Regions from separate parts of the Streptomyces sp. NPDC036815 genome, predicted to be linked through region 1. Evidence: riboswitches for the same ligand, from Rfam matches in the RefSeq annotation. Region 1 holds a riboswitch; each other region holds the start of a gene.
What was found. Region 1 has a riboswitch for cyclic di-AMP ahead of ACZ69I_RS14490 (C40 family peptidase). Riboswitches for the same ligand answer to the same signal wherever they lie in the genome.
Positions count from the first base shown of each region.

Region 2: it holds a riboswitch for cyclic di-AMP, as region 1 does, so the genes downstream of both, ACZ69I_RS18700 (M23 family metallopeptidase) here and ACZ69I_RS14490 (C40 family peptidase) in region 1, are expected to answer to the same signal.
Region 3: it holds a riboswitch for cyclic di-AMP, as region 1 does, so the genes downstream of both, ACZ69I_RS08870 (transglycosylase SLT domain-containing protein) here and ACZ69I_RS14490 (C40 family peptidase) in region 1, are expected to answer to the same signal.
Region 4: it holds a riboswitch for cyclic di-AMP, as region 1 does, so the genes downstream of both, ACZ69I_RS21030 (M23 family metallopeptidase) here and ACZ69I_RS14490 (C40 family peptidase) in region 1, are expected to answer to the same signal.

Region 1 is NZ_JBVJPW010000005.1:296,349-303,557, forward strand. Features, by position in the region: gene ACZ69I_RS14480 (C40 family peptidase) at 1-358, opposite strand, end outside; gene ACZ69I_RS14485 (hypothetical protein) at 703-1,056, shown strand; gene ACZ69I_RS14490 (C40 family peptidase) at 1,142-2,356, opposite strand; cyclic di-AMP (ydaO/yuaA leader) riboswitch at 2,365-2,520, opposite strand; gene pcrA (DNA helicase PcrA) at 2,762-5,275, shown strand; gene ACZ69I_RS14500 (M23 family metallopeptidase) at 5,297-6,751, opposite strand; gene ACZ69I_RS14505 (lipase family alpha/beta hydrolase) at 6,934-7,209, opposite strand, start outside.
Region 2 is NZ_JBVJPW010000008.1:167,351-174,559, reverse strand. Features, by position in the region: gene ACZ69I_RS18715 (bifunctional acetate--CoA ligase family protein/GNAT family N-acetyltransferase) at 1-2,457, opposite strand, end outside; gene ACZ69I_RS18710 (HPr family phosphocarrier protein) at 2,611-2,892, shown strand; gene ACZ69I_RS18705 (GntR family transcriptional regulator) at 3,055-3,747, opposite strand; gene ACZ69I_RS18700 (M23 family metallopeptidase) at 3,959-4,762, opposite strand; cyclic di-AMP (ydaO/yuaA leader) riboswitch at 4,775-4,937, opposite strand; gene ACZ69I_RS18695 (M16 family metallopeptidase) at 5,134-6,519, opposite strand; gene ACZ69I_RS18690 (M16 family metallopeptidase) at 6,516-7,209, opposite strand, start outside.
Region 3 is NZ_JBVJPW010000003.1:32,917-40,125, reverse strand. Features, by position in the region: gene ACZ69I_RS08890 (HNH endonuclease family protein) at 1-299, opposite strand, end outside; gene ACZ69I_RS08885 (SCO4226 family nickel-binding protein) at 583-831, shown strand; gene ACZ69I_RS08880 (helix-turn-helix domain-containing protein) at 789-1,691, opposite strand; gene ACZ69I_RS08875 (alpha/beta fold hydrolase) at 1,804-2,580, shown strand; gene ACZ69I_RS08870 (transglycosylase SLT domain-containing protein) at 2,652-3,416, opposite strand; cyclic di-AMP (ydaO/yuaA leader) riboswitch at 3,419-3,582, opposite strand; gene ACZ69I_RS08865 (hypothetical protein) at 4,503-5,003, opposite strand; gene ACZ69I_RS08860 (alpha/beta fold hydrolase) at 5,503-7,062, shown strand.
Region 4 is NZ_JBVJPW010000010.1:18,227-25,435, reverse strand. Features, by position in the region: tRNA gene ACZ69I_RS21040 (tRNA-Met) at 23-96, shown strand; gene ACZ69I_RS21035 (PP2C family protein-serine/threonine phosphatase) at 307-1,449, shown strand; cyclic di-AMP (ydaO/yuaA leader) riboswitch at 1,681-1,843, shown strand; gene ACZ69I_RS21030 (M23 family metallopeptidase) at 1,855-2,931, shown strand; gene ACZ69I_RS21025 (aldo/keto reductase) at 3,067-4,011, shown strand; gene ACZ69I_RS21020 (PrsW family intramembrane metalloprotease) at 4,034-5,383, opposite strand; gene trmB (tRNA (guanosine(46)-N7)-methyltransferase TrmB) at 5,427-6,215, opposite strand; gene lhgO (L-2-hydroxyglutarate oxidase) at 6,602-7,209, opposite strand, start outside.

The DNA of each region.
Region 1 (7,209 bases):
GTAAGGAGGGGTCGATGCCGCCCGCGCGGTACTGCGCGGCGGCGTACGAACCCAGGCTGTCGCGGGCGGAGTTGAGCTTCTCCGTCTTGCGGGCCGCCTCGTCGCGCAGCTCGCGGAGTGATTTTTCGGCCTTCTCGGCCTTCTCCTTCGCGCCGTTGTACTTCTCGGTGGCCGTCTCCGCCTCGCGGTAGAGCGCGTCGACCCTGGATTTCACCTCGGCGGGGCCGAGCTGGGGGTTCGCGTGCCCCGTGCCGTCGAAGGCGGTCGCCGACGCGGCTCCCGCGAGGGCGAGGGTGGCGGCCGTGCGGGCCGTGCCGCCGCTGAGCGAGCGCTGTCTGGGCTTGCGGTGCGCTGCCACGAAGAGGGGCTCCTTAGGTGTCCGGCGGCGGCCCGCACAGGGGGACGGGCCGCCGCCGGGTCTTTCGGCGGTGGTGCCCGACGGCCGCCCCGGATCGGGCGGCGGTGGGGAGCCGGACACCTGGTGGAGGACGCTAAACCTGGCCGTCACGGGTTGGTGAGGGATTGTGCGCAACTGGCGGAAGTGGGCGACCCGACGACCGGCTCCGACCGTGTCGATCACGGGGTGGCGGCTGCTTCGCGTACGGCCGTGACCGATGGCTCGATTGCGATGTGCCTGGCGGGGCGGGGTGGTACGGGGGCGGTGGCCGGGAGAGGAGGGGGACCCGGCTAGGCTCCGGCCTCATGGACCTACTCATCCATCTCTTCGTCGGCCTCCACATCATCGGCATCGGCTCGCTCCTGGGGGGTTTCCTGACCCAGATGAAGCAGATGGGCCAGGGCACGGCCCGCTTCAACCCCGCGATGCTGCACGGCTCGCTGACCATGCTCGTCACGGGTGTGGTCCTGGTGGGCCTCAACCAGGCGGACGACAACACGGTCAACAACGTCAAGATCGGCATCAAGCTGGCCCTGTTGATCGTGATCCTCGCGCTGGTCTACGTGAAGCGCGACGAGGAGAAGGTCGACAAGGGTCTGTTCGGCGCGGTCGGCCTGTTGACCATCGCGAACATCTTCATCGCGGTCCTGTGGACCTGATGTCCCGACCCGCATGAAAGTGGCCCTCCACGCGCGCGTGGAGGGCCACTTTCATGAGATGTGCCGCATGGGGCGGGTGCGACGGTTACGCCGGGCGCACCACGCTGTGGATCGGCATGTAGTAGATCGACTCGACGCGGACGTTCGCGCCCGGCTTCGGGGCGTGGATCATCTTGCCGTTGCCGGTGTAGATCCCCACGTGGCTGATGTCGTCGTAGAAGAACACCAGGTCACCCGGCTTGGCGTCGGCGGTCTTCACGGTCGTGCCGACCTTGACCTGGTCCCACGTGGTGCGCGGCAGGGAGATCCCGGCGGCCTTCCACGCGTCCTGGGTGAGCCCTGAGCAGTCGTACGAGTCGGGGCCGGTGGCGCCCCAGACGTACGGCTTGCCGATCTGGGCCTCCGCGAAGGCGATGACCTTCGCGGCCTTGGTGGCGTAGTCGCCGTCCTTGCTCCCGGAGCCCGAGCCCGAGCCCGAGCCGGAACCCGCATCAGAACCGGAACCGGAGCCGGACCCGGAGTCGGACCCGGAGCCCTGCTCCCGCTCCTTCTCCCGCCGGGCCGCCTCCTCCGCCTTGCGCTTGCGCGCCGCCTCGGCGGCCTGCTCGCGGGCCAGCTTCTCGGCCTTGCGCTGGGCCTCCTGCTTCTTCTTCCGCTCGATCTCCGCGAGCCGCGCCTTCTCCTGCGCCGTCAGCTCGGAAAGCACCTCGCGCGCGGCGCCCAGCTTCTTCTGGACGGTCTGCTTGCTCGTCCTGAGGTCGTCCCGCGAATCGCTCAGGGTCTCCAGGCTCTTCGCCGCCTTCGCGCGCTGCCTGGTCGCCGACGCCTGCTGCGTCGTGTAGGCGTCGACCGCCTTCTTCTGGCGCGTGGTCAACCGGTCAGCCAGGTGGTTCTGGTCGAAGTAGCCCTGCGGGTCGTTGGCCAGCAGCATGGTGGCCGTCTCGGAGACGGCGCCGGTGCGGTACTGCGCGGCGGCGAACGAGCCGAGCTCCTTGCGCGCGTCGTTCAGCTCGTCGGTGCGCTCGGCCACGTCGTCGAGCAGGCGGTCGACCTTCTTGCGCTGCTTGTCGGTGCGCTCCTTCGCCGCGTTGTACTTCTGCGTGGCCACGCCGGCCTGCTGGTAGAGCTCGTCGACCTTCTTCTGGACCTCTTCGAGGCTGGGCTTCACCGGCGCGGAGGGCGCTGCCTGCGCGCTCTGCGACAGGAGGGCGACGGAGGTGAGGGCCGCTGTCGTGATGCCGAAGGCGGGGGCGGTGCGAATTCCGGCTGTCCGGGTCCGCGGCTTGCGGTGCGACGCCAAGGGAGGCGACTCCTTCCGTAGACCGCCTACCGGGTTAGCTGTCGGGTTCGGGCGGGTGGTCCGGAAGGTTGCCCTACGGTCCCGTACTTCGTACGGGACCGATTCACCCCAAGTTTTCGGTGGGTCCCCGGCTCCGAACATGTCGGACTCGGCGGAGGCCACTCGTTCCCGGCGGGTTCGCCGGTGGGGGACGAGCGGCCCGCCGAGCACGCTAGCCAACTCGTGTGGTCCCTGTGAAGGTTGATGTTCGATATGCCCGATACATTTTCGTGACTTTCCGCGGCCCTGACGCGAGCATGTCGCCCGGATGCGGAGCGTGAGCGTCCGCGGGCAGCGCGTAGGCAGGTGTGAGGTGACCGGAACCCGCAGCGGGTTGTCAGTGGGGCCGCCTAGACTCGGGAGGCGATGAGCAGCCTCTTTGATGACAGCTTCCTGGCGGACCTGCAGCCTTCCCGGGCCACGGACGAAGCGCCCCCGCCGCCGCCCGAGGACAGCGCTCCGGAGCCCATTCCGGACGATCTGTTCGACGGGAAGTTCGACGCGCCCATGACCCGGGACTCGCACTACCGCGACGGTGCCCCCCGCCCGGTCATCGACCCGGCGACGCTCCTCGACGGGCTGAACGAGAACCAGCGCGCGGCCGTGGTGCACGCCGGATCCCCGCTGCTCATCGTCGCCGGAGCCGGCTCCGGCAAGACCCGCGTGCTGACCCACCGCATCGCGCACCTGCTCGCCGAGCGCGGTGTACACCCCGGCCAGATCCTCGCGATCACCTTCACGAACAAGGCCGCGGGCGAGATGAAGGAGCGCGTGGAGCAGCTCGTGGGCCCGCGGGCGAACGCGATGTGGGTGTCGACGTTCCACAGCGCCTGCGTCCGCATCCTGCGCCGCGAGTACAAGAAGCTGGGCTTCACGTCCTCCTTCTCGATCTACGACGCCGCGGACTCCAAGCGCCTGATGGCCCTGGTCTGCCGCGACCTGGACCTCGACCCGAAGAAGTTCCCGCCGAAGTCCTTCAGTGCCAAGATCTCGAACCTGAAGAACGAGCTGATCGACGAGGAGGACTTCGCTGGTCGGGCCGCCGACGGTTTCGAGAAGACCCTCGCCCAGGCCTACGCCATGTACCAGTCGCGCCTGCGCGAGGCGAACGCGCTGGACTTCGACGACCTGATCATGACGACGGTCCACCTGCTTCGCGCCTTCCCGGACGTGGCCGAGCACTACAGGCGCCGCTTCCGGCACGTCATGGTCGACGAGTACCAGGACACCAACCACGCCCAGTACGCACTCGTGCGCGAGCTGGTCGGCCCCTCCGGCGGCGAGGGCGACGACCCCGCCGAGCTGTGTGTGGTGGGTGACGCGGACCAGTCGATCTACGCCTTCCGCGGCGCCACGATCCGTAACATCCTCCAGTTCGAGGAGGACTACGCGGACGCGACGACGATCCTCCTCGAACAGAACTACCGCTCTACACAGACGATCCTGACCGCCGCCAACGCGGTCATCGAGCGCAACGAAAGCCGCCGTCCGAAGAACCTCTGGACCAACCAGGGCGCGGGCGCGCGCATCACCGGGTACGTCGCCGACACCGAGCACGACGAGGCCCAGTTCGTCGCCGACGAGATCGACCGCCTCACCGACGCGGGCGACGCCAAGGCCGGCGACGTGGCGATCTTCTACCGGACGAACGCCCAGTCCCGTGTCTTCGAAGAGATCTTCATCCGGGTCGGCCTGCCCTACAAGGTCGTCGGCGGCGTCCGCTTCTACGAGCGCAAGGAGGTCCGCGACGTCCTCGCGTACCTGCGCGTCCTCGCCAACCCCGAGGACGCCGTCCCGCTGCGCCGCATCCTCAACGTCCCCAAGAGGGGCATCGGCGACCGCGCGGAAGCGATGATCGACGCGCTCTCGCAGCGCGAGAAGATCTCCTTCCCGCAGGCCCTGCGCCGCGTCGACGAGGCGTACGGAATGGCGGCCCGGTCGGCCAACGCCGTCAAGCGGTTCAACACGCTCATGGAGGAGCTGCGGACCGTCGTCGAGTCCGGAGCGGGCCCGGCCGTCGTCCTGGAAGCCGTGCTCGAACGCACCGGGTACCTCGCCGAGCTGCAGGCCTCGACCGACCCCCAGGACGAGACGCGCATCGAGAACCTCCAGGAACTCGCCGCCGTGGCCCTGGAGTTCGAGCAGGACAACGGCCGGGCGGAGGGCGGAGGCCGGCCCGGGGAGGACGCGGGCGAGGGCGGCGCCCCGGCCGGTACGCTCTCCGACTTCCTGGAGCGGGTCGCTCTGGTCGCCGACTCCGACCAGATCCCCGACGAGGAGGACGACGGCTCCGGAGTCATCACCTTGATGACCCTCCACACCGCCAAGGGGCTCGAGTTCCCGGTGGTGTTCCTGACCGGCATGGAGGACGGCGTCTTCCCGCACATGCGCTCCCTCGGCCAGGTCAAGGAGCTGGAGGAGGAGCGCCGTCTCGCGTACGTGGGCATCACACGCGCGCGTGAACGGCTCTACCTGACGCGGTCCTCCATGCGCAGCGCCTGGGGTCAGCCGTCGTACAACCCGCCGTCGCGCTTCCTCGAGGAGATCCCGGACGCCCACCTGGACTGGAAGCGGACGGGCTCCGTCGGCGCACTGGCGTCGTCCGGCTCCGGGGGATCGGGACCGGCCGGGGGCATCGCCTCGTCGCTGTCGTCCTCGCGCTCGCGTGCCGGCGGGGCACAGGGCTTCGCCACGCGCCGCGCCTCGGAAAAGCCGGTGGTCTCGCTGGCCGTCGGCGACCGGGTCACCCACGACCAGTTCGGCCTCGGCACCGTGGTCGGCGTGAAGGGCACGGGGGCGAACGCCGAGGCGACGGTGGACTTCGGAGAGCCCAAGCCGAAGCGCCTGCTGCTGCGGTACGCGCCGGTCGAGAAGCTGTAACGCCCGGGGCGGCGGTCGGAGTTACGTCGGGTCGAGGTCGTGGCTGCGCAGCCACGGCAGCGGGTCGATCGCCGAGCCGCCGCCGGGGCGCACCTCGAAGTGCAGGTGCGGGCCGGTCGAGTTGCCGGAGTTCCCGGAGAAGGCGATGGGCTCGCCCGCCTTCACGGGGCCGCTGGAGATCTTGTGCGTGGAGAGGTGGCAGTACCACGTCTCCGTGCCGTCCTTGGCGGTCACGATCGCCATGTTGCCGTAGGCGCTGTTCCACTTCGTCGACACGGTGCCGTCGGTCGCGGCCAGGACCTCCGTGCCGTACGACACCGGGAAGTCGATGCCGGAGTGCGCGGACATCCAGTTGACGCCCGCCTGTCCGTAGTACGCGCTCAGGCCGTGCTGCTTCACCGGCAGCGCGAACTTGGGACGCAGCCGTTCCTTGCGCGCGGCCTCGGCGGCCGCCTTCTTCTCGGCCGCCACCTTCTGCGCCTTGAGGTCGATGCGCTCCTGGGTGCGGCTCGCGCGGTCGGCGAAGTCGCCCGCGTCCGCGGAGAGGTTCGCGAGCTGGGTGTCCAGCTTGTTGTTGGCGGCGGAGGGCTGCACGGACGTGGAGTCCGGGGCGGAAGCCGTCGTCTCCTTGGTGTCGTCCCCGCCGAAGTCGCCCACGGAGGCGGCGGCGACGCCGGCCACGCCCATCACGCAGGCCGAGGGCACCGCGACCGTGAGGAACGCGGAGCGTTTGGCGGGGGTGCGGCGGCGGGTCCGCGCACCGTTCCCGCTGCCGCCGGAGCCACTGCCGCCCTTGCCGCGGGAGGCGCGGCGGGAGGCGGCCGGGGTCTCCGTGGCCGGGTCGGGAGAGGCGCTCGCGGTGTCGGTGCCGGATGCGGTGCCGTTCTCGTACGGGGTGTCGCTCTCGTACGGGGCGTCGCTCTCGTACGGGGCGTCGGTCTCGTACGCGCCGTCCGGGGAGATCTCGTACGCGGGGGGCGCGTCGTGCGTCTCGCCCGCGGAGTTCCACGCCGTGGCGTCGTACGCGCCGGTGTCGAGGGTCTGCGTGTCCCACTGGCCGGTCTGCGGTGCCTGGTTCCAGGCGGCGGGGGCCCACTGGCCCGTGGAGTCGGGGCCCGGCTGCGCGGGGATGTCGATGAGCTGCTGATGACCGCCGGTCGACCACATCGAGCTGTCGTAGCTCTCGGCGTCGTACGTGGCGGCGTAGTACTGCGCGGCGTACGCGTCCTGGGTGAGCGTCTGCTGCGGCCCCGTGGTGGTCGCCCACTGTCCCGTGTCGTGACCGCCGCCCGGCATGTCGCCGAAGAGGGGGTCGACGGCGAAGGTACCGGTGTCGTACGCGCCGGTGGAGTAGGGGTCGTAGCCGTAGCCGCCGTGCTGGGCGCTCTGTGGGTCGTACGGCGCGTAGTGCGCGTGGTCGGCGCCGGGAGCCGAGGACGGGGGAGTCGAGCTCCCCGACGGGTGACGGTCGTTCACCAACTTCTCTTTCGCCTCGGCAGCAGGGGCAGAGCAGTGCGGTGACTGTACCCGGCGGTATACGGGCGCGACAATCTTCGGCAGGTTTCGCGGTTTCAGGAAACGGGCATTCGGCCGTCTTTCGGCGGACTGTGGGCACAGCTTTGGCCTGGCGTTCGACGGCCGTTCGATGAAACTGCGGGTCAGGCGACCGTCAGGCCGCCCGGTGCGCTCCGTGCGTCGGCCCCCGGGTGCGCCAGATCCAGGGCCTGGCGGATGCCGGTCGCGACCGCGGGATGCACCGGCAGCGCGAGGTGACCGATGCCGGTCACCCGGACGTTCTGCGCGGTCAGGTCGGGGTGGTCGACGCAGGCCGTTTCCAGCGGATCCATGATCTGGTCGAGGTCGCTCCAGAAACTCACGAACTGCGTGCGGCAGCCCGGTGCCGGTTCGTTCAGCTCCTCGATCACGTCGGAGCC
Region 2 (7,209 bases), on a different contig from region 1:
CCGCAGCTCCGCGGGCTTGCCGAACAGCTCCGTCAGTTCCTGGTAGGCCCGGCGCAGTTGCCCCTCGTCGGTGAGGTCGAGGCGGACACCGCCGAGGTCGGCGCGGTGTCGCAGGTGCGGGGCCGTGGTCTTCAGGGCCACGGGGTAGCCGATGACGCGCGCGGCCTGTGCCGCCGCGTCGGCGTCGGGCGCGGACAGGGCCCGCCGTACGCGGATGCCGTAGTGCCTGAGCAGCTCGTGGGCGTCGTCGGGGGCGAGGGTGGCACCGCGCGGGTCGCCGTCCTTGGTGAGCAGCTCCGTGATGCGCGCGGCGGCCCCGCTCTCGTCGATGTCGTCGTACTCGGGCACCCGTCCGGGCTCGGCGGCCTCGCGCCGCCACTGTGCGTACTTGACCGCTTCGGAGAGGGCACGTACGGCGCGCTCGGCGGCGGGGTAGGCGGGGATGCGGTACTGGTCGGCGGGCTGGGACGGGGGGCTCGGGGTGGCCTCCGCGGAGGACTGGGGCTTCGGGCCGGTACCGGTACCGGAGGCGCCCCGGGTGTCAGTGGTGACGGCGCCGGGCACGGGAGGGGCCGCGTCGGGCCTGGTACTGGTGGCGGCGGCCAGCGCCTCGGCGAGCCCGCCGAGCTCCACGTGGACCACGGCGACGGGTTTCGCGGGGCATCCGGCGGCCGCCGCCCGCAGCTCCGTGGCCAGGGTCCCGGGGTCGGTGGTGGCCCCGTCCTCCCCCACCCAGGGGATGGCGTTGACGATCACCGCGTCGCAGCCGTCGTCCGACAGCGCCTCGGTGAGCGCCGCCCGGAAGTCGGCCGGGACGGCCCCGGTCGTCAGGTCGCGGGGCGGCAGCGGCCGCAGGCCGTCGGCAACGCACGCGTCGTACGTGAGGAGGCCGAGCGACTCGGAGTTCCCGAGGATGCCCACCCTGGGCCCGGACGGCAGCGGCTGGCCGGCGAGGAGCAGCCCCGCGTCGACCATCTCCGTGACGGTGTCGACGCGGACGACGCCCGCCTGGCGCAGCAGCGCCGAGACCGTGGCGTGCGGCAGCCGGGTCGCCTGCACGGCGTGGCCGGTCGGGGCGATGCCGCTGTGCCGGGCGCCCTGGACCACGACGAGCGGCTTGGCGGTCGCCGAACGCCGTGCGAGCCGGGTGAACTTGCGCGGGTTGCCGATGGTCTCCAGGTACATCAGCGTGACGTCGGTGTCCGGGTCCTCGTACCAGTACTGGAGCAGGTCGTTGCCGGACACGTCCGCGCGGTTGCCGGAGCCGACGAACGTGGAGAGGCCCGCGCCGCGCCGGTGCAGGCCGGAGAGCAGGGCGATGCCGATCGCGCCGGACTGGGTGAACAGACCGATCCGCCCGCGCGCGGGCGACTGCGGGGCGAGCGAGGCGTTGAGCCGTGTCTGCGGCGAGGTGTTGATGACGCCGAAGGCGTTCGGACCGATGATCCGCATGCCGTACGACCGGGCCTGGCGGACCAGTTCGCGCTGCCGCTCGCGCCCCTGGGGGCCGCTCTCCCCGTACCCGGCGGAGAGCACCACGAGGCCCTGCACCCCGCGCTCGCCGCACTCGGCGACGACCTGCGGCACCCGGTCGGCGGGCACCGCGATCACCGCGAGGTCCACGGGCTCCGCGATGGCCGCCACGGAACGGTGTGCGGGCACTCCGTCGATGTCGGCGGCGTCGCCCTCCTCGCCGAACGCGCTGTTCACCGCGTACAGACGCCCGGTGAAGCCGGACTCCTCGAGGTTGCTCAGGACGCTCCGGCCGACGCCGCCGGGGACCCGGCCGACGCCGATCACCGCGACCGAGCCCGGCGTCAGGAGGCGCTGCACCGAGCGGCCTTCGGCGCGCTGTTCGCGGGCGCGCTGCACGGCGAGCGAGCGGTCCGTCGGCTCCAGGTCGAACTCCAGGCGGACGACACCGTCCTCGAAGCTGCGCTTCTGCTGATAACCCGCGTCCGTGAAGACCTTGATCATCTTGGTGTTGGCGGGCAGCACCTCGGCCGCGAACCGGCGGATGCCGCGCTCCCTGGCGACGGCCGCGATGTGTTCCAGGAGGGTGGAGGCGACGCCCCGGCCCTGGTGGGCGTCCTGGACGAGGAAGGCGACCTCGGCCTCGTCGGCCGGGGCGCTGGCGGCCATGCCGCGCTCGTCGATGCGGTCGAAGCGCACGGTGGCGATGAACTCGCCGCCCACTGTGGCCGCCAGCCCCACGCGGTCGACCTGGTCGTGGTGGGTGAAACGGTGCACGTCCTTGGCGGACAGTCGCGGGTAGGGCGCGAAGAAGCGGTAGTACTTCGACTCGTCCGACACCTGTTCGTAGAAGCTGACCAGGCGGTCCGCGTCCTCGGCCGTGATCGGCCTGATCCGGGCGGTACCTCCGTCGCGCAGCACCACATCGGCTTCCCAGTGGGCGGGGTAGTCGTGCCGATCCTGCTGATCCGACGCGGTCTGCATGGGGCCAGGGTACGGGTCGCGCGGCCGCCGGGGCCGGGGCAGGCTAGGACGGGTCGAAGGCGATCGGGAGCGGACACGTGTCCGACGGAGCACCCGTAACGGCATGAGACACTGGTCTAGACAAGTGTGAGACACCTGGAAGGGCAGCAACACATGGCTGAGCGCCGCGTCAACGTCGGCTGGGCCGAGGGCCTTCACGCCCGACCCGCCTCCATCTTCGTCCGCGCGGCCACGGCCGCCGGCGTCCCCGTGACGATCGCCAAGGCCGACGGCAACCCGGTCAACGCCGCCTCGATGCTCGCGGTGCTCGGTCTGGGTGCCCAGGGCGGCGAGGAGATCGTGCTCGCCTCCGACGCCGAGGGTGCGGACGCCGCGCTCGACCGTCTGGCGAAGCTGGTCTCGGAGGGGCTCGAGGAGCTTCCGGAGACGGTCTAGGACACATTCCAGTTCCTGGAAAAGCGTCGATGGGGTCACCCGGAATTCCGGGTGACCCCATCGACGTTTGCGCGTGAACGCGCAAACAATTGAGGGAGAACCCGGCAATCATCCAAGGAATGGAAGCCGAGAAATACCTCTCCTTTGTATACGGCGCCTCCGTTAATTCTGGAGGCTCACCGTGTTTACGGCATGTTGCGAATCGCTCACCCGGCCGCGCGCCGGCCGCCGGACGTGGCGCGGCCGGTACGCGGCCGTCGCCCGCGCGGCGTGCGCGCCCGTGAGCGCCCTGGCCCGCTCCGCGTCCCCGCGGGCCACCGCGTCCACGATCGCCGCGTGCTCGGCCCAGGAGTCGGCGGGCGCCGCCGGGCTGTCGACGACGTACATCCAGGCGGCCTTGTGCCGCAGCTGGATGAGCAGGGCGCTGAGGCCGGGGCTGCCGGACGCCTGGGCGAGCGTCTCGTGGAACCAGCCGCCCAGCGGCCGCAGATCCTCCCCCCGACCGTTCCTCGCGCGCTCCTGACCCAGCCTGACGAGGCCGCGCAGGACCTTGAGGTGCGCGTCCGTACGGCGCTGCGCGGCGCGTGCCGCGGCAAGCGGTTCGAGCAGCGTCCGGACCTCCAGGAGGTCCGCGGCCTCCTGCTCCGTGGGCTCGGCCACGCACGCGCCCGCGTGCCTGCGGGTGACGACGAAGCCCTCGGCCTCCAGGGTGCGCAGGGCTTCGCGCACGGGAACCCGCGAGACGCCGTACCGGCGCGCGAGGACTTCCTCGGCCAGCCGACTGCCCCTTTCGTGCACGCCGGCGACGATGTCGTCCCGGATGGCCGTGCATACCGAATGCGCGGGAACACGCATGACCCGGACCTCCGCCTTCATCCCCGCATAATCGCGGTCGACCGACGCTCGTTCGGTGACTCTATTGCAGAGAACCGCAATTTCCGACGGCGGGCCGGAATCCATGGATATCTTTTGGCCAAGGGTGACGGGTGCGGGCGGCGGCAATGCCGAAAGCCCCGGCTCGCCGGGAGCCGGGGCTTTCGGTGGAGTATCGCGGGGGCCGCGTGCGTCAGACGTTGACGCCGTGCGAGCGGAGGTACGCGATCGGGTCGATGTCCGAGCCGTACTCCGCGCCGGTGCGGGCCTCGAAGTGGAGGTGCGGGCCGCTGGAGTTGCCGGTGGAGCCGGAGAGGCCGATCTGCTGGCCCGGGGTGACCGTCTGGCCGACGGTGACGCCGAGGGACGACATGTGGCCGTACTGGGTGTACGTGCCGTCGTTCATCTTGATGACCACGTTGTTGCCGTAGGCCCCGCCCCAGCCCGCCTCGACGACGGTGCCGGAGCCGACCGCGTGGACGGAGGTGCCGGACGCGGCGTGGAAGTCGATGCCGGTGTGGCTGCCGGAGGACCACATGGCACCGCCGGTCTGGTAGCCGGTGGAGACGTACGAGCCGTCGACCGGGGCGACGTAGGTGTTCAGGCGCTTGCGCTCGGCCTCGCGGGCGGCGCGCTCCTTGGCCTCGCGCTCCTTCTTGGCCTTCGCCTTGGCCTCGGCCTCGGCCTTGCGCTTCTCCTCCGCGGCCTTCTTCTTGGCGGCCTCTTCGGCCTTCTTCGCGGCGGCGGCGTCGTCGGCGGCCTGGCGCTGGGCGGCGGCCTGGGCGCCGATGTTCTCGGCGAGCGAGTCGCCGACGGATATCGCCTGGGTGAGGCCGGTGTGTTCGACGGCCGCTTCGTCGGCGGCGGCGAGCGCCGGGGCCGCGAGGCCTCCGATGACACCGGTGGTGGTGAGCGCCGCGACACCCGCGACGTTCGCGGTGGTCCGCGTGAGGCGGCTCGGACGACGGTGCTTCCCGGTGGCACGGGTGAACGCCATGTGGCGGGTGATCCTTTCCTTCCCTCTCGCCTACCGGGTTAGCTGACGGGTTCGGAGCAGGAAGGTCTCCTACGGGTTCCTCGCCTCGCGGCAAGGTGCCCGATTCACCCCAGGGGACGTGTGGGTCCCCGGCTCCCCTGGCTCGCGCCGTACGGGGACTCGGCGATGACTGTCCGGTGCCGCGGATGCGGCGTAGTGCGCGACGAACAGCCGGACCGACGCTAAACGGGGCGTCTTTCGTTCGACAAACAGAACTCCACTTTTGTAGCGCACGCCACAGAGCAGACAGGCAACCTCCATAGCAATTCGGACATATGAGGACCCCAGCGGCCGAAGTGGCCACTGGGGTCCCCTTGTGTCCTGACCGTCACTCAGCCGGTGACCACACTCACGTCACCGATCCCGAGCGCCCTGACGGGCTCCTCGATCTGCGCGGCGTCCCCGACGAGGACCGTCACCAGGCGGTCCTCCGGGAAGGCGTTCACGACGGCCGCGGTGGCCTCCACGGTGCCGGTGGCGGCCAGCCGCCGGTACAGCTGCGCCTGGAAGTCGTCCGGCAGGTTCTGCTCGACCTGGTCGGCGAGGGTGGCCGCCACGGAGGCGGCCATCTCGTACTTGAGCGGGGCCACGCCCACCAGGTTCTGCACGGCCACATCGCGCTCGGCGTCGGTCAGGCCCTCGGCGGCGAGGGTGCGCAGGACCTTCCAGAGGTCGTCGAGCGCCGGGCCGGTGGACTCGGTGTCCACGGAGCCGCTGATGGCGAGCATCGCGGCGCCCGTGCCGTCCGGCGCCGAGCGCAGCACCTGGCTGAACGCCCGCACTCCGTAGGTGTATCCCTTCTCCTCCCGCAGGACGCGGTCGAGGCGGGAGGTGAGGGTGCCGCCCAGGCAGTACGTGCCGAGGACCTGGGCCGGCCAGACGCGGTCGTGCCGGTCGGCGCCCACGCGGCCGATCAGCAGCTGCGTCTGGACCGCTCCGGGGCGGTCCACGATGACGACGCGGCCGCGGTCGTCGGCGGTCACCTGCGGCACCGGGCGCGGTTCGCCCGCGGAGCCGGTCCAGGCGCCGACGGTGTCCGCGAGCACGGTGTCCAGGTCGGTGCCGGTCAGGTCGCCGACGACGACGAGGGTGGCCGTCGCGGGCCGCACGTGCTTCTCGTAGAAGGCGCGCACCGCCGCCGAGTCGATGGCCGTGACCGTCGCCTCGGTGCCCTGGCGGGGCCGGGACATGCGCGAGGTGGCCGGGAAGAGCTGCCGGGAGAGCTCCTTGGCGGCGCGGCGCGCCGGGTTGGCCGCCTCGTGCGGGATCTCGTCCAGGCGGTTGCGTACGAGGCGTTCGATCTCGCTGTCCGCGAAGGCGGGGGCCCGCAGGGCGTCGGCGAGCAGGCCGAGCGCCTTGGGCAGCCGGGAGACCGGGACCTCCAGGGAGACCCGCACGCCCGGGTGGTCGGCGTGCGCGTCGAGCGTCGCGCCGCACCGGTCGAGCTCGGCGGCGAACTCCTCGGCGGAGTGCTTGTCGGTGCCCTCGTTGAACGCCCGCGCCATGATCGTGGCGACGCCGTCGAGGCCCTCGGGCTCGGCGTCCAGCGGCGCTTCGAGGTGGATCTCGACGGCGACGACCTGCTGGCCGGGGCGGTGACACCGCAGCACGGTGAGGCCGTTGGGCAGCGTGCCGCGCTCGGGCGCGGGGAAGGCCCAGGGCTTGGCCGTACCGGCCTGGGGCTGTGGATGGAACTGCATCGTCGCGGCCTCGGTCACTTCGCCGCCTCCTCTTCCTCGGCGTCCACGGCGTCCTCGACGCCTGCTTCGCCCTCGTCGGCGACGGTCACGGGTTCGTACACGAGCACCGCGCGGTTGTCCGGGCGCAGGCGGGCCCTGGCGGCCTCCTGGACCTCGGCGGCGCTGACGTCGAGGACGCGCTGCACGGCGGTGAGGGCGAGCTGCGGGTCGCCGAACAGGACGGCGTACCGGCACAGTTCGTCGGCGCGGCCCGCGACCGTGCCGAGCCGGTCGAGCCACTCGCGCTCCAACTGGGCCTGGGCGCGCTCCATCTCCTCCGGAGTGGGGCCCTCCGCGGCGAAGCGGGCGAGCTCCTCGTCGACGGCCGCCTCGATGACGGGCACCTCGACGTCGCCCGACGTCTTCACGTCCAGCCAGCCGAGCGAGGGCGCCCCGGCCAGGCGCAGCAGACCGAACCCGGCGGCGACCGCGGTGCGGTCCCGGCGCACGAGGCGGTTGTAGAGCCGCGAGGACTCGCCGCTGCCGAGAACGGTGAGGGCGATGTCGGCCGCGTCGCACGCGCGCGTGCCGTCCTCCGGGAGGCGGTAGGCGGCCATCAGGGCGCGGGCCGGTACGTCCTCCTCGACGACCTCACGGAGCTCCTTGCCGATGCGCTCGGGCAGGGAGCCGTCGCGCGGCGGCTGCTTGCCGTCGTGCCCGGGGATCGAC
Region 3 (7,209 bases), on a different contig from region 1:
CCCGCGCCGACGGACGGCTCCTCGCTGGCCTCGGCGATCAGCACCTCGGCGCGGGTGTTGCAACCGTCGGACTTCTTCGCGCCTGCGTTCCAGTGCTGGAAAGCGGCGCGGGCGTAGCCCTCGCGGCGCTCGTCGGAGACCGGGATGCGGTGCACGGCGTCGGCCAAGGTCGTGGTCTCGGTGGGGGTGGCCGAGGGGACGGACATTGGGAGGGTCTGTGCGGGCGCCGGTGCCGGCGCGAGGAGAGGGGTCAGGGACAGGCTGAGCGCGGCGAAGCCACGGATGAAGTTCTTGATCACCGAGCCAGGCTGGGCGGTCTCCGGCGGTACGTCCCGAAAGCCCGGCAGACGCCTGATCCGAGTGGAGGAAGCTATTCACCGCAGAAACGTTGCGCCGGGTGGGCGGGGGCTCGCCGAGAGCTCCACGGTCGGTCAGGTTTACGGCTTCCCGTCGGCCCTCCGCCTCCTGTCGACCTGGCGCTCGGACGGGCGCAGGATGGAGATAGCGGACTTGGAGCCGTGGCTGGAGCTTGAGCTCGAGCCGGTGCTGCCAGGCGCACCCGTCGAAGGGAGGTGCGACGTCATGTCCCACTTCATGGACGTCCACCACGGGATGAACGACATTACGGCCGAGCAACTGCGGCAGGCCCACCAGGCCGACCTCGCGATCGAGAACGAAGAAGGCGTTCACTTCGAGAAGGCGTGGGCGGACCCGGAGTCCGGCACCGTCTACTGCCTTTCGGAAGCTCCGTCGGCCGACGCGGTCCAACGCATTCACGAACGCGCGGGTCACCGGGCCGACGAGATCCATCCGGTGCCGTTGACCGTGTGAGGGGTCATCTCCGATGCCTGCCATGCGCCCGGGCGCACGCCCGTCGCCTTTCGGAAGAACACCGAGAAGTTGGAGGCATCGGGGAAGCCGAGCGTGGCGGCGCAGTGGGCTGCGGTGAGACGGTCGTGTGCGAGGAGGCGTTTGGCTTCCAGGACAATGCGTTCGACGATGTAAGCCTTCGCGGTGAGGCCGGTGGCCTGCTGCACCGCTCTGGAGAGGGTGCGGGGCGCGTATCCCAGGGCCCGGGCGTAGTAGCCCGCGTCATGATGTTCCCGGAAGTGCGCTTCGACGCTGGACCGGAACAGCCGGAACACTGAACTCGCCGACCGCTCTGCACCCACTGACTGTTCGTCATGCAGCGACCGCGCTTCGCCGTGCCGCGGCCGGATCCGGGCGATGAGCGCGGAGAGCAGGATTTCGGGCAGCTCCGTCGGGACGTCTGGGGGCGGGGCGGACGCTTCGAGGAGCAGGTGGTTCCGCGCGGCGTCGACGAACGGCCAGTCGGCCTCGTCGATGTTCCACGGCGCGACCAGGTCGGGGGACGCGACGAGGTCTCGGGTGGCGTGGGTGACCGGCGCGGTCGGGACGAACAGCACGAGGTGTCCTGCTACCTCGGCGATGTCGTCCCATCGGTGCACCGCGCCGGGCACGATCCAGACCACGGACCGCTCCCTGAGCGGTAGTTGGAGAAAGTCCACCGTGACGGAGCCATGTCCGGCGTCCACTACGGCCAGGACGTAGAAGTCGGCACGTTGCGTGCCGCCGTCGTTCAGCTCGCGAAGGCGGGCGAACGTCATCGTCTCGACAGCGGCGGCACCGTGCCCGACGGGCCGGTAGGTCATCTGTCGGATCGCGGCCATGTGTCCAGTTTCCACCATCGGGCGTCCAGTCGTGCCGATGCCTCGGGAGAGCTGCGGATATCCAATGGAGGCACGGAAGATCCGCCGCAGAGCACTGATCGAGGAAACACGAATGAACACGACACAGCAACCGCTGCTGCCCGTTTACGACCACCGCCCGGGGAGCGGACCGGCCCTGGTGTTCCTGCACTACTGGGGTGGCTCCGCCCGCACCTGGGACCTGGTCGTCGACCGCCTCACGGGCCGCGACGTCCTCACGGTCGACTTCCGCGGGTGGAGCCGCTCAAGCAGCCTGCCCGGCCCCTACACCCTCCGTCGGCTCGCGGACGACACGCTCGCGGTGATCGCCGACGCGGGCCTCACCGAGTACGTGCTGGTCGGGCACTCCATGGGCGGCAAGGTCGCGCAGCTGGTCGCTGCGACCCGGCCCGCCGGTCTGCGCGGGATCGTCCTCGTCGGCCCCGGTCCGGCGAAGCCCGCCGAGCAGATCACCCCCGAGTACCGGGAAGGCCTCTCCCACGCCTACGATTCCGACGCATCCGTCGCCGGGGCACGGGACAACGTCCTCACCGCGACCGAGCTGCCCGCATCGATCAAGGCACGGGTCGTGACCGATTCGCGTGCCGGCGCCGATGCCGCCCGCACGGAGTGGCCGCTGCGCGGCATCACGGAGGACATCACCGAGCACACCCGCATGATCAGCGTCCCCGCCCTGGTCATCGCCGGAGAGCAGGACCGCGTCGAACCCGTCGACGTGCTCCTCGCCAACCTGGTGCCCTATCTCTCCGGGGCCGACTTCACGGTGATCCCGAAGACGGGGCACCTCATCCCGCTGGAAGCTCCGGCCGACCTCGTCGAGGCGATCACGGCCTTCGCGCCGGTCGCCTGACCCGGGGCGTCGGCACATCCTCCGTACGCCTGTCCAGGCCCGGCCCGCCCCCTGCCTCATGAGGGGCGAGGTCAGTACGGGCCGTCCACGTTGTCGATCGAGCCGTACCGGTCGGCCGCGTAGTTGCAGGCGGCGGTGATGTTGGCGACCGGGTCGAAGCTGTCCATCGACGTGCCGGGCACGTGGTAGGCGGCGAAGGTGGGGCCGATGACCTGCAAGAGCCCCTTGGAGGGGGTCCCGGCTACAGCGTTGGAGTCCCAGTTGTTGATGGCCAGGGGGTTGCCGGAGGACTCGCGCATGATGTTGCGGTGGATGCCCTCGTACGAGCCGGGGATGCCCTGCCGGGCCAGGATGTCGAGCGACTCGTTGATCCAGCCGTCGAGGTCGTTGGTGTAGGACTTCTGTGCCGGGGGAGCGGCGGGTTCGGCGGCGAGGTCGTCCTGGCGCTTGGAACGGTCCGCCCGCTCGGCGGACGCGTTGGACGCGGTCGACTGCTGCGCGGGCGTGGCCGGGCCCGCGCTGCCGAGGGTGAGCTTGAGCCCGGGGTGGATGAGCTGCGGGTCTCCGCCGAGGACGCCGCGGTTGTCCTGGTACAGCTTCTTCCAGCCGCCGCTCAGGGAGTGCTCCTGCGCGATCTTGGACAGGGAGTCGCCGGCCGCGACGACGTAGGTCTTCGGGGCCGCGGGGGGAGTGGCGGCCGCGTCGGCCTGCGCCGCGGCGGCGGTGGTCGCGCCGAGCACCGGGAGGACGAGCACTGTCCCGCCCGCGCCTGCGGCGGCGATGCCCCGGCCGAGCGAGTTGGATTTGGGGCGGCGGTGCTTTCCCTTTGCAGGCATGACGCATTCCTCTCCGTCGCCTGCGAGGTGAGCTGTCGGGTTCGGACGGGAGATGTCCGGTCGCGCTGATACGGCGACTTCACCCCGAGCCGTTCCGGATTCCGGACCGGCGCTTACCTGGGTTCCCCGCTCCTGCCGTGCGTAAGTGAGTGGGTGAGTAGGTTTCCGGACAGCGGCAGGATTCGGCGTTCCATCCGGGATTGGGCGTGACGTTAGACGAGAAAGCCGGAACGGAACAAGGTCCACATTTGGCGGGAGAATGTGCGGGGTCGATCCAGGGCAATCGGAAGGCCCTTGCCGCCTTTGATCGAATAGTCCAACTCGCTTTGCGGGAAACGAGAATGTGCTTCATGCCCTCACTTCGAGTGGGGGTGAGCAGTGTGACTCATTTCACCGGGTGGGCGCGGATCCCAATGCGCCTCGACGGCATCGCCCTGGTTCGCCATTCCGGTCGAGGTCTCTGCAATGCAGGCAACAGCCTACATACGCCATCACTGGTGCGGAGTTTGTGCATAACCGGACGAACCACGCATGGAGTCTAGGTCTCTTTTCATCTCAAGATGGACATTTCGTCAACCGTGGGAACCTGGTCGGATCGAGAGGTGTTGCTCCCGCCCCGCGCGGGCCAGCGATTTTCCGATGAATCGAGGGCGGATTGACCGTGTCTGCGTCAGCGGTCTCGCGGGCGGATCGCGCCGAGGGGCATATCGTCAACGAGTCGACGAATTAGTGGTGGTCGAGAAAACCGGTCACGTCGTCAGTTTTACGGTGTGGCCTCAGGGTGGCGTCGCGGCAGGTCCCATTGGCCGACTATCCGCACGAGTTGGTCGTCGATTCGCGCAGTCGGTTCACCTGTGTCGGGCACTGCGGGGTGGGGATAACTACGGGGTGGGGATGTCTGCACCATGACTAAGTGGTCGGCTCCGGAAGTCCTTCGAGGGTTGACTCCGGTGCCGGATCAGGCGTCAGATGCCGGGGTGGGCAGTGTCACGGATATAAGGGATATAGAGGTCCGGGGCCGTTCGGGGAAGTCGCGTGTGGCGGTCGCTGCGTATCGCCAATTGCCCCCCTTGTCCGCTCACTTGACTACTTGAGGTCGGAGAGGAGTGCGTCGAGTGTCTTCTGTAGGGCGTCGGAGTTGGTGGTGTCGAACCATGTGGTGCGGATGCGTTCGTTGGCTCCTTTCGGTGTCTCGTGGTCGGCCGCGAGCTGGTGCAGGGAGCGGGTCTTGTCGCTCAGGGCGCGCCCGACGCCTTGGAAGAGGTCGCGGATGTAGCGGTCGGCGTCCTGGGCGGTAATGCCGTGGCGGGCGGCCCAGGTGGTGAGTGTGGCCAGGTAGCAGTAGTGGGTGGTCAGCGTGGCCGTCAGGGTTTGGTAGGCGTTGAGGGTCGCTTCGTCTGCGACGGGGAGCGTTCCGCCGAGGCGGCCGAAGAGGTCGTCCACGACCTGGTCGCCGCCGACCTGGAGCCCGGCGAGGGCCTCGTCACGGTCCTGGGGGCGGACGGCGAGGATCACCAACGCGCAGCGGTCCACCACGTCCTGGTTGTCGTTGCACACCCGCACGTTCTTCGTCTGCTGGTGGTACACGCCCACCACCGCCTCTGACCTGCGGCCAAGGCGGGAATCGTCTGCTGCTGGGCTGAGTTGGTCCGCACCTGGTCCGGATCTTGGGGCGTGGTTTGTGGCGCTGAGGTGCGAGTCCTGCCGTACGACATGGCACAGGTAGGCGGAGTCGTCATCCCCGCCTATTCGGATCGCACCTGGCGCCTGGTCATCGACCCGCAGCAGGTCCGGCAGTGCTACGCATTCGGGGGCACTGAGATCGAGCGTCAGTGGAAATTCTGCATGGACGACATGCCATCGGCGCCACCTACGCCGGCGAGGGACCAGTTCATGAGGCCGACGGATCCGTCCCGTTGAGGGGGGGATCACCCTACCCCGTGGGTATAGGTGGCTCCCTGGGGGATCGGGGTGCGGGCTGTAGTGAGTAGGGGCGGCTCCGACCCTAGCGTCTGACGGTGTGACACATACACACCTCAGAGTAGAGAAATCCCCCATCGGAACAGCCCGGCCGAACCGGTACGCGGTGACCTTGGCCGCGAGCCTCGCCCTCACCGCCGCCCTCACCGCGACTCCCGCCCTGGCCACGGCCGCGAGTACCAGCACGGCCGCAACCACGGCCAAGAGCAGCACCGGGACCGGCCTCGACCGCTACTACAACCAGCGTCCGGGCTGGGGCAGTTGCGCCAAGGGCCCCGACGACACGATGGGCCGCGACCTGGACAAGGCGGGCGTGCAGTGCGCCGACATACGCGTACCGCTGGACTACGCCGACCCTCGGGGCCGTACGATCACCGTCGCGATATCCCGGCTCAAGGCCACCGACACCCGCCACCGCATCGGCTCGATCCTGCTCAACAACGGCGGCCCTGGCGGCCCCGCCGTCCAGTCCCCGCCGGACGTGCGCAAAATGATGAAGAAGACCGGACCGCGCTACGACATCATCGGCTTCGACCCGCGCTTCGTGGGCCGCAGCACCCCACTGGACTGCGGCTGGCCCGTCGGCACCGACATCCGCTCGGCCGGCCTCAGCCGGGCGAGTTTCGAGCGCCAGGTCGCCTTCAAGAAGGGCCTGGCCGACAAGTGCCGCGCCACCAGCGGCTCCGTCCTGCCGCACGTCAGCACCCGCAACACGGCCCGCGACATGGACGTCATCAGGGGCGCGCTCGGCGAACGCAAGATCTCCTACCTGGGCTACTCGTACGGCAGTTACCTCGGCACCGTCTACACCCAGATGTTTCCCGGCAAGTACGACCGCTTCGTCCTCGACGGTGCGATCGCCCCGGCCGACTACGGCCCCCGGCTGCTGAAGGGCTCCGAGCGCGAGAACGAGCGGGCCCTCTCCGACTGGGCCGCCTGGGCCGCGAAGCGCCACGCCACCTACGGCCTCGGCAGCACCCGCGCCTCAGTGCTCGCCACCCTCGACCGTATCGTCGCGGCGTCCGCGCGCGGCCCGCTGACCGTCGGCACGGGCGCCAGCACCTTCCAACTCGACGACACCCAGGTGCCGTTCCTCTTCATCGCGGGGAACTCGGACGACACCCCCGAAGCGCGGGCCTCGTTCGCCGAGCAGGTCTCCGTACTTGCCAAGGCGGCGAAGGGACAGCCCACCGAGCTGTCGCCCGAGTTCGCTGCCGCGCTGAAGTCCGCCCTGACCGGCGGGTCGCCGAACTCCGGCGTGCAGGCCACGATCATCTGCGGCGACAAGCCGGCCCCGCGCGACCCCGAAACGTACTGGAAGGACGTCCAGCGGAGCCGTGCCGAGCACCCGATCATGGGCCCGGTGGCCAACAACATCAGCACCTGCGCCTTCCTGGATGCGCCCCGTGAGCAGCCCACCCAGGTGCGCCGCGACGCCAAGATGCTGATCGTCGCCGCCACCGGCGACACCCGCACCACCTACCGCAGCAGCCTCGACCTGCACAAGCAGCTGCCGAGCTCCAAACTGCTCACCCTCAAGGGCGCCAACCGCCACGCCGTCTACGGGCTCTATGGCAATGACTGCGTGGACGACAAGGTCAACACCTACCTGACCACCGGCAAGCTCCCGACGAAGGACGAGACCTGCGTCAAGCAGGCCGACTAGCCAACCGGCAGGCCAGAAGAAGGGTGCGGCTGGGAATCCTCCCCCGGCCGCACCCCCTCGGCCGCGTCCTACCGGAACACCGCCACCGACCTTTCCGGCACCGCGACCGGACCCGAGCCCAACGATCGCGGACTGCCCTCTTGGTCG
Region 4 (7,209 bases), on a different contig from region 1:
GGCGTAGAGTTGCATTCAACGGCGCGGGGTGGAGCAGCTCGGTAGCTCGCTGGGCTCATAACCCAGAGGTCGCAGGTTCAAATCCTGTCCCCGCTACTCAAGGCCTAGGGCCCGGAACCAAGCAATTGGTTCCGGGCCCTAGGTGTTTTCCCGTACGTGCGCTTCCCGTACGGGCGTTTCCCGTACGCCCCATTCGTACCCCTCTTCTCGTAACCCGGTCGGACCGCACCAGCTCGCACCCGCTCCCCGTCGGGGGAACCCTGAGTGGAGCGCGGTGATGGGCGCGGAGTCGGCGGGAGACAAGCGGTGGGGCAGCGAGCGGGTTCCGGGGACAGGGGTGCCAGCGCGCACGAGCGGACGTTCGTCCGGTCCCTGCCCCTGCTGCTCCTGATCGTCGGCGTCGTCTACGACGTGGCGACCCCGCCGGAATTCACCGCGGCCCCCCTCTACACGGCCGCCCCGCTGATCGCCGCCCCCTTCTACTCGCAGCTCAGCACGGTCCTGACCGGCGCCGCCGCCACGGCCGCCGTCCTCTTCCTGCACTTCGGCAACCCGGTGAGCAGCCACGTCGAGGCCGTCACCGAGGTGCTCACCGTGGTCACCGTCGCGGCCCTCGCGATCGTCATCAACCGCGTCGTGCGCCGCGGCAACGACCGGCTCGCCAACGCCCGCTCCATCGCCGAGACCACCCAGCGCGCCGTGCTGCCCGAACCCGATCCGCGGATCGGCGGGCTCGACATCGCGGCGCGGTACGAGGCCGCGCAGGCCGACGCGTTCATCGGGGGCGACCTGTACGCGGTGCAGGACACCCCGCACGGCGTGCGGCTCATCGTCGGCGACGTCCGGGGCAAGGGCATGGGCGCGGTCGCGGCGGTCGCCGTCGTCATCGGCGCCTTCCGGGAGGCCGCCGAGCAGGAGACGACGCTGGAGGCGGTGGCGCAGCGCCTGGAGCGGGCGCTCGCGCGCGAGGGCACCCGCCGCGACGGGCTCGACCAGTTCGAGGGGTTCACCACCGCCGTACTCGCCGAGATCCACCACGCCGACGGCGCCGTACGGCTGATCAACCGGGGGCACCCGTCGCCGCTGCTGCTGCGCGGGGACGGCCGGCTGTGCGTCCTGTCGGCGAGCGAGCCCGCGCTGCCGCTCGGCATGGGCGAGCTGGGGGCCTGGCCGGACCGGGCGGACGAGTCGGAGTTCCCGCCCGGCGCGATGCTGCTCTTCTACACGGACGGCCTGTCGGAGGCGCGCGATCCGGCGGGGGAGTTCTACGATCCCGCGACCCGGCTCGGCGGCCGCATCTTCCCGGGCCGCGGCGGCCCGCGCGCGCTGCTCGCCGCGCTCGCGGAGGAGGTGCGGCGGCACACCGGGGGGCGGATGACCGACGACATGGCGCTGCTCGCGGTGCGGCGGCCCGTCGCCGGGGATCCGGACATCACGGCCGGTGACTGATGGACGTCGCTCCGCATGACAACTGACGTACTGTCAAGGGAATGTGAAGCTCCGGTGCGCGCCACGGTGGGATGAGAGGGCGTCAACTCGCCCCGTTCCGAACCCCCGTGTCCCGGTACGTACACCCGGTCCGCGTTAACGATCAACCGGAACGGCTTGGAATACGGACCCGCTGTCTATTAACGTTCGATAACGCAGCGCGGTCGTCCCAGCCGTCACTAGAGGCGGCTCCGCGCGCACGCGCCTAATCCCGCAAGGGAGCCGGGGAACCACCAACTTGGGGTGAATCAGGCAGCTGCGCACCGTGCATTCGTGCACCGGCGCCGGCTGTCCGTAGGAGACCTTCCTGCTCCGAACCCGTCAGCTAACCCGGTAGGCGAGAAGGAAGGAAAGGAGTGCGCCCCAGTGGCGTCCAACCGGCCTGCCCCCCAAGCCGTGTACATACCGAATGACGATGACTTCGGTCCGTACGACGACTCCTTCGAGGAGTGGAACCCCACCGAGGATTCCATCCGTCCCGTCCGCGGCAGGCACCGTGTGCACAAGAAGGGCGGCGGCGGGCTCGCCCGCAGCTCCACCGTCCTCGGCGTGGGCGTCATCGCCGCCGTCGGCGCGGGCGGCATCGCCACCGCGCAGGACGGCAAGCCGCCGGTCTCCATCTCCCTGCCCGACCTGCCGGGCATGGACACCGTCGCGGACTCGCTGCCGGAGGCCACGTCGCTGCCCGGCGTCGGCTCGCTGATCTCCGACGACGCGTCGGACACCACGGCGACCGCCGCCGCGGCGGCCCCGCTCACCGCGGCCGGCGTCAGCACCGCCGACGCCGAGCAGGGCACCACCGACGCGGGCGAGGCGCTGCGCGCCCGCATCATGCAGCAGGCCGAGAACCAGCAGGACCAGGCGGACACCGCCGTACGGACCGCGGCCGAGGACGCGGCCGTCAAGAAGGCCGCCGAAGAGGCCGCCGCCCAGCAGCAGGCGGCCCAGAAGGACGCGAAGGCCAAGGCCGCCGCCAAGAAGAAGAAGGCGGAGGAGGCCCGCAAGGCCAAGGCAGAGGCCGAGCGCCTGGCCAAGCTCGCCAAGAGCTACGCCATCCCCACCTCCTCGTACACCCTCACCTCGCACTTCGGTGACGCCGGTGCCATGTGGTCCTCCGGCCACCACACCGGTCTGGACTTCGCCGCTCCCACGGGTACCCCGCTGAAGGCCGTGCACACCGGCACCGTCAAGGAGGCCGGCTGGGCGGGCGCGTACGGCTACCGCACCGTGCTCGAACTCGAGGACGGCACGGAGATCTGGTACTGCCACCAGTCCTCCCTCAATGTCAGCGCCGGGCAGAAGGTCACCACGGGCGAGGTCATCGGCCGCGTCGGCGCGACCGGCAACGTCACCGGGCCGCACCTCCACATGGAGGTCCACACCCCCGACGGCACCGGCATCGACCCGCTCGGCTGGCTGCAGGGCAAGGGCCTCAACCCCTGAGAAACCCCGCCACCACCCCCTGAAGGGGCCCCTCCACTCCGGCGGCCCTGGCGCCAACCCCCCCCCGACGCCAGGGCCGCCGGTCCCGTCCCGGCGCGACGGAATTCCGTTTCCGCCGCGGACGTTCCGGACTACATGACTTCTCTACGCCGGCTCGGCTCTTCCGACCTCGAGGTCTTCCCGCTCTCCCTGGGTGGCAACGTCTTCGGCTGGACCGCCGACCGCACCGCGTCCTTCGCCGTCCTCGACGCCTACACCGCCGCGGGCGGCAACTTCATCGACACCGCCGACGCGTACTCGGCCTGGGTGGACGGCAACGAGGGCGGCGAGTCCGAGACCCTCATCGGCGCCTGGCTCGCCGAGCGCCGCAACCGCTCCGATGTCGTCCTCGCCACGAAGGTCGGCGCGCACCCCGCGTACAAGGGCCTCTCCCCGGCCACGATCAAGGGCGCCGCCGAGCAGTCCCTGCGCCGCCTCGGCACCGACTACATCGACCTCTACTACACGCACTACGACGACCCCTCCGTCCCCGTCGAGGAGATCATCGGCGCGCTCGACGAGCTGGTGCGGGACGGCAAGGTGCGCGCCATCGCCGCCTCCAACATCACGCCCGAGCGGCTCCAGGAGTCCCTCGACCTCTCCGACCGCGAGGGCCTCGCGCGCTACGTCGCGCTGCAGCCGCACTACAACCTCGTCTCCCGCGACACCTACGAGGGCCCGCTCCAGGGCGTCGCCTCGCGCTCCGGCCTCGCGGCCGTCCCCTATTACGCGCTCGCGTCCGGCTTCCTGACCGGCAAGTACCGCCCCGGCACGCAGGTGAGCAGCGCCCGCAGCGGCCGGGTCGAGTCGTACGTGGGCAGCGAGCGCGGCGACCGCGTCCTCGCCGCGCTCGACGGGATCGCCGCCGAACGCGGCGCGGAGGTCGCGACCGTGGCACTCGCCTGGCTGGCGGCGCAGCCCACCGTCGCCGCGCCGATCGCCTCCGCGCGCACGGTCGAGCAGCTGCCCGCGCTGCTCGCGGTGGCGGACCTGGAACTGACGCAGCCGGAGCTCGCACGCCTGACGGCGGCCTCGGCATAGGGGCGGGCCCCAGGGCCTTCCGTCAGGTGCGATAGGGGTTGTCGTACGTCGTCGGGTAGCCGTACGCGGGATGGGGCTGCGGGTAGACGGGGCGGGGCTGCGGGTACCCGTACGGGGGGTGCCCGTACCCCGCGTACGGCACGGGGAGCATGACCGGCGCCGTCGCCCGCGCCGCGTACGCGAGGGCGGGGCGGGCCGGTTCGCGGCGCTCCCACAGCCTTTCGAGCAGCTCCCGCTCGCGTACGACGAAGTCCGCGCCGGCCCGGCCGCGGCGGCCCCGGTGGCGCAGGAGCGCGAGGGACGTCGCGTACACCTGGTACTCGGCGACCGTGCGGGCCGCAGCCTTGCCCCAGGTGTACGAGGCGTAGTCGCGGGCCAGCGAGCGGGCGCGCATCGAGCCCAGCGCGTACGGCTCGGGCGGCGTCAGCCAGCCGGCCGCCGCGTACACGGGCAGCTCCGCGCGGATCGTGCGCAGCTCGCGCTGCCGGGTCCAGACGGCCAGCCAGGTGAGCAGGCCGAACACCGGGAGCATGAACGCCGCGTACACGGTGAAGAAGCCGAACTGTCCGAAGACCGCCGAGCCGTTCCACAGCGCGTGCATGCCCATCGCGAGCAGCAGTCCGGCGAGCGGAAGGAGCAGGCGCCGCAGCCGCTGGCGGTCGGCGGCGAACGCGGCGAGGCCGAAGCCGATGCCGGTCAGGACGGTGAAGAGCGGATGCGCGAACGGTGACATGACGACGCGCACGAAGAACGTCGCCGCCGTCACCGAGGCGAGGCCGCTCTCGCGGCTGAGCTGGTCGGTGACGAAGGCGTTGCCCAGATAGAGGATGTTCTCGGTGAACGCGAACCCCGTCGCGGTCACCCCCGCTATGACGACGCCGTCGACGATCCCCGTGAAGTCGCGTCTGCGGAAGAGGAAGACGAGCAGGACGGCCGCCGCCTTCGCGCTCTCCTCGACGATCGGGGCGATCACGGTCGCGCCGAGGTTGTCCGCGCTGGTGGGGTCGGCGGTGGCGGTGGCTATCCAGCGGATCGCGAAGCTGTTCGCGACGATCGCGATGAGGGCGGCCGCGCAGGCGCCCCAGGCGAAGGAGAAGAGGAGGTTGCGCCAGGGCCCCGGCTGTACGCGGTCCAGCCAGCGGAACGCGGCGACGAGCAGCGGCACGGGCACGACCGCGAGGCCGAGCCCGACCAGGAAGCCCTCGGTGCCGGTCTGCTCCCTGACCAGGGCGAGGATCACCAGGCCGGAGAGGGCGAGCAGCGTGACGAGCGCGGCCCCGCGTATCGCGCGCCGCTGCCACCAGCGGACGCGGCGCAGTGCCCCCGGGGCGGGCGCCTCGGGGGGTATCGGATACGGAGAACTGGTGGCCACGTCGTTGACCCTAACGAGGGACGGGACGGGCCGCGACGGTGCCTCAGCCCTGGGGAGGGGCGACTCGGCGGAACAGCAGATCCTGGACGACGTGCCCCTTGCCGAGGCCCTGGCCCTCGAAGCGGGTGAGGGGGCGGAAGTCCGGGCGCGGGGCGTACCCGCCGTCCGCCTGGGTGTTCTCGAAGTCGGGGTGCGCGGTGAGCACCTCCAGCATCTGCTCGGCGTACGGCTCCCAGTCGGTCGCGCAGTGCAGCAGCGCGCCGGGCTTGAGGGAGGGCGCGGCCAGCGTCAGGAACTCCGGCTGGATCAGGCGGCGCTTGTGGTGCCGGGCCTTGGGCCACGGGTCGGGGAAGTAGACGCGCAGCCCGTCGAGGGACTCGGGTGCGAGCATCTCGCGGAGCAGGATGATCGCGTCGCCGTTGGCCACGCGGACGTTGCTCAGCCCGTTGCGCTCGGCGAGGCCGAGGAGGTTGCCCTGGCCGGGGGTGTGCACGTCGACGGCGAGGATGCCGGTGTCCGGGTCGGCGGCGGCCATCTGGGCGGTGGCCTCGCCCATGCCGAAGCCGATCTCCAGGACGACGGGCTTGTCGTCCCCGAACAACTCGGCGAGGTCGAGCCGGCGCAGCCCGTCGATGTCCATGCCCCACTGGGGCCAGAGCCGCCGCAGCGCGTCCCCCTGGCTGGCGGTCACCCGGCTGCGCCGGGGCTGGAAGCTACGGATCCGCCGCTCGTGATGCGACCCGGCAGGATCGGGCGAGGGCCCCCCGGGAAACCGGGGCGCGGCGACCGCGCGGGGCGACGGGGCATCGGGATTGTGGGAAGAGTCAGACACAGTGCCCCAATTTTACGACCAGAAGAGAACGACGACTCGCCACGCGGGTGGGACCACCGGATCGCCACCCGGGTGCGCGGGGAACTGCGCACCGAGCTGAGTGGGGCTTTGCCACGGGGGTGGGGCCACCGGATCGCCGCCCGGGGGCGCGGGGAACTGCGCACCGAGCTGAGTGGGGCTTTGCCACGGGGGTGGGGCCACCGGATCGCCGATCAGGGGCGCGGGGAACTGCGCACCGAGCTGAGGGGCGCCTCGCCAAGACGATGGGACCACCGGATCGCCGCCCAGGGGCGCGTGGAACGCGCATTCAGGGGCGCGGGGAACTGCGCGACCAGCCACGTCCGCCCCGCAGGAACCCACCGAGGCAGCCCCCACACTCCACCCCCCTACTCGCCCCCCACCCCCCGCAACACCCCCAACGCCTTACGAGCAACCTCCCTACCAATAGGGAGGGAAGCCGTAGCCGCAGGAGACGGCGCGTTCAGAACGTGCACCGCGCACGCCCCCTCCCGTATCAGGAAGTCGTCGACCAACGTCCCGTCCCGCAGCACCGCCTGCGCCCGCACCCCCGCAGGGGACGGCACCAGATCATCCGCCCGCACCGCCGGCAGCAGCCTCCGCACCGCCGAGGTGAACGCCGACTTCGACGCGGAGCGCCGCAGCTCCCCCGCCCCGTACCGCCAGTGCCGGCGGGCCATGTGCCAGGAGCCGGGCCAGCCGATGGTCCCGGCGAGCTCGCGGGGCCGGACGACCGACCAGTCATAGCCCTCGCGGGCCAGCGCCGGCACCGCGTTCGGCCCCACGTGGACGCCGCCGCCGACACCCCGCGTGAGGTGGACGCCGAGGAATGGAAAGGCCGGGTCCGGCACGGGATAGACGAGGCCGCGCACCAGCTCGGGCCGGACCAGGTCGAAGTACTCCCCCCGGAACGGCACGATCCGCATGCCCGGATCGTCCCCGGTGAGCCGCGCGACCGCGTCGCAGTGCAGCCCCG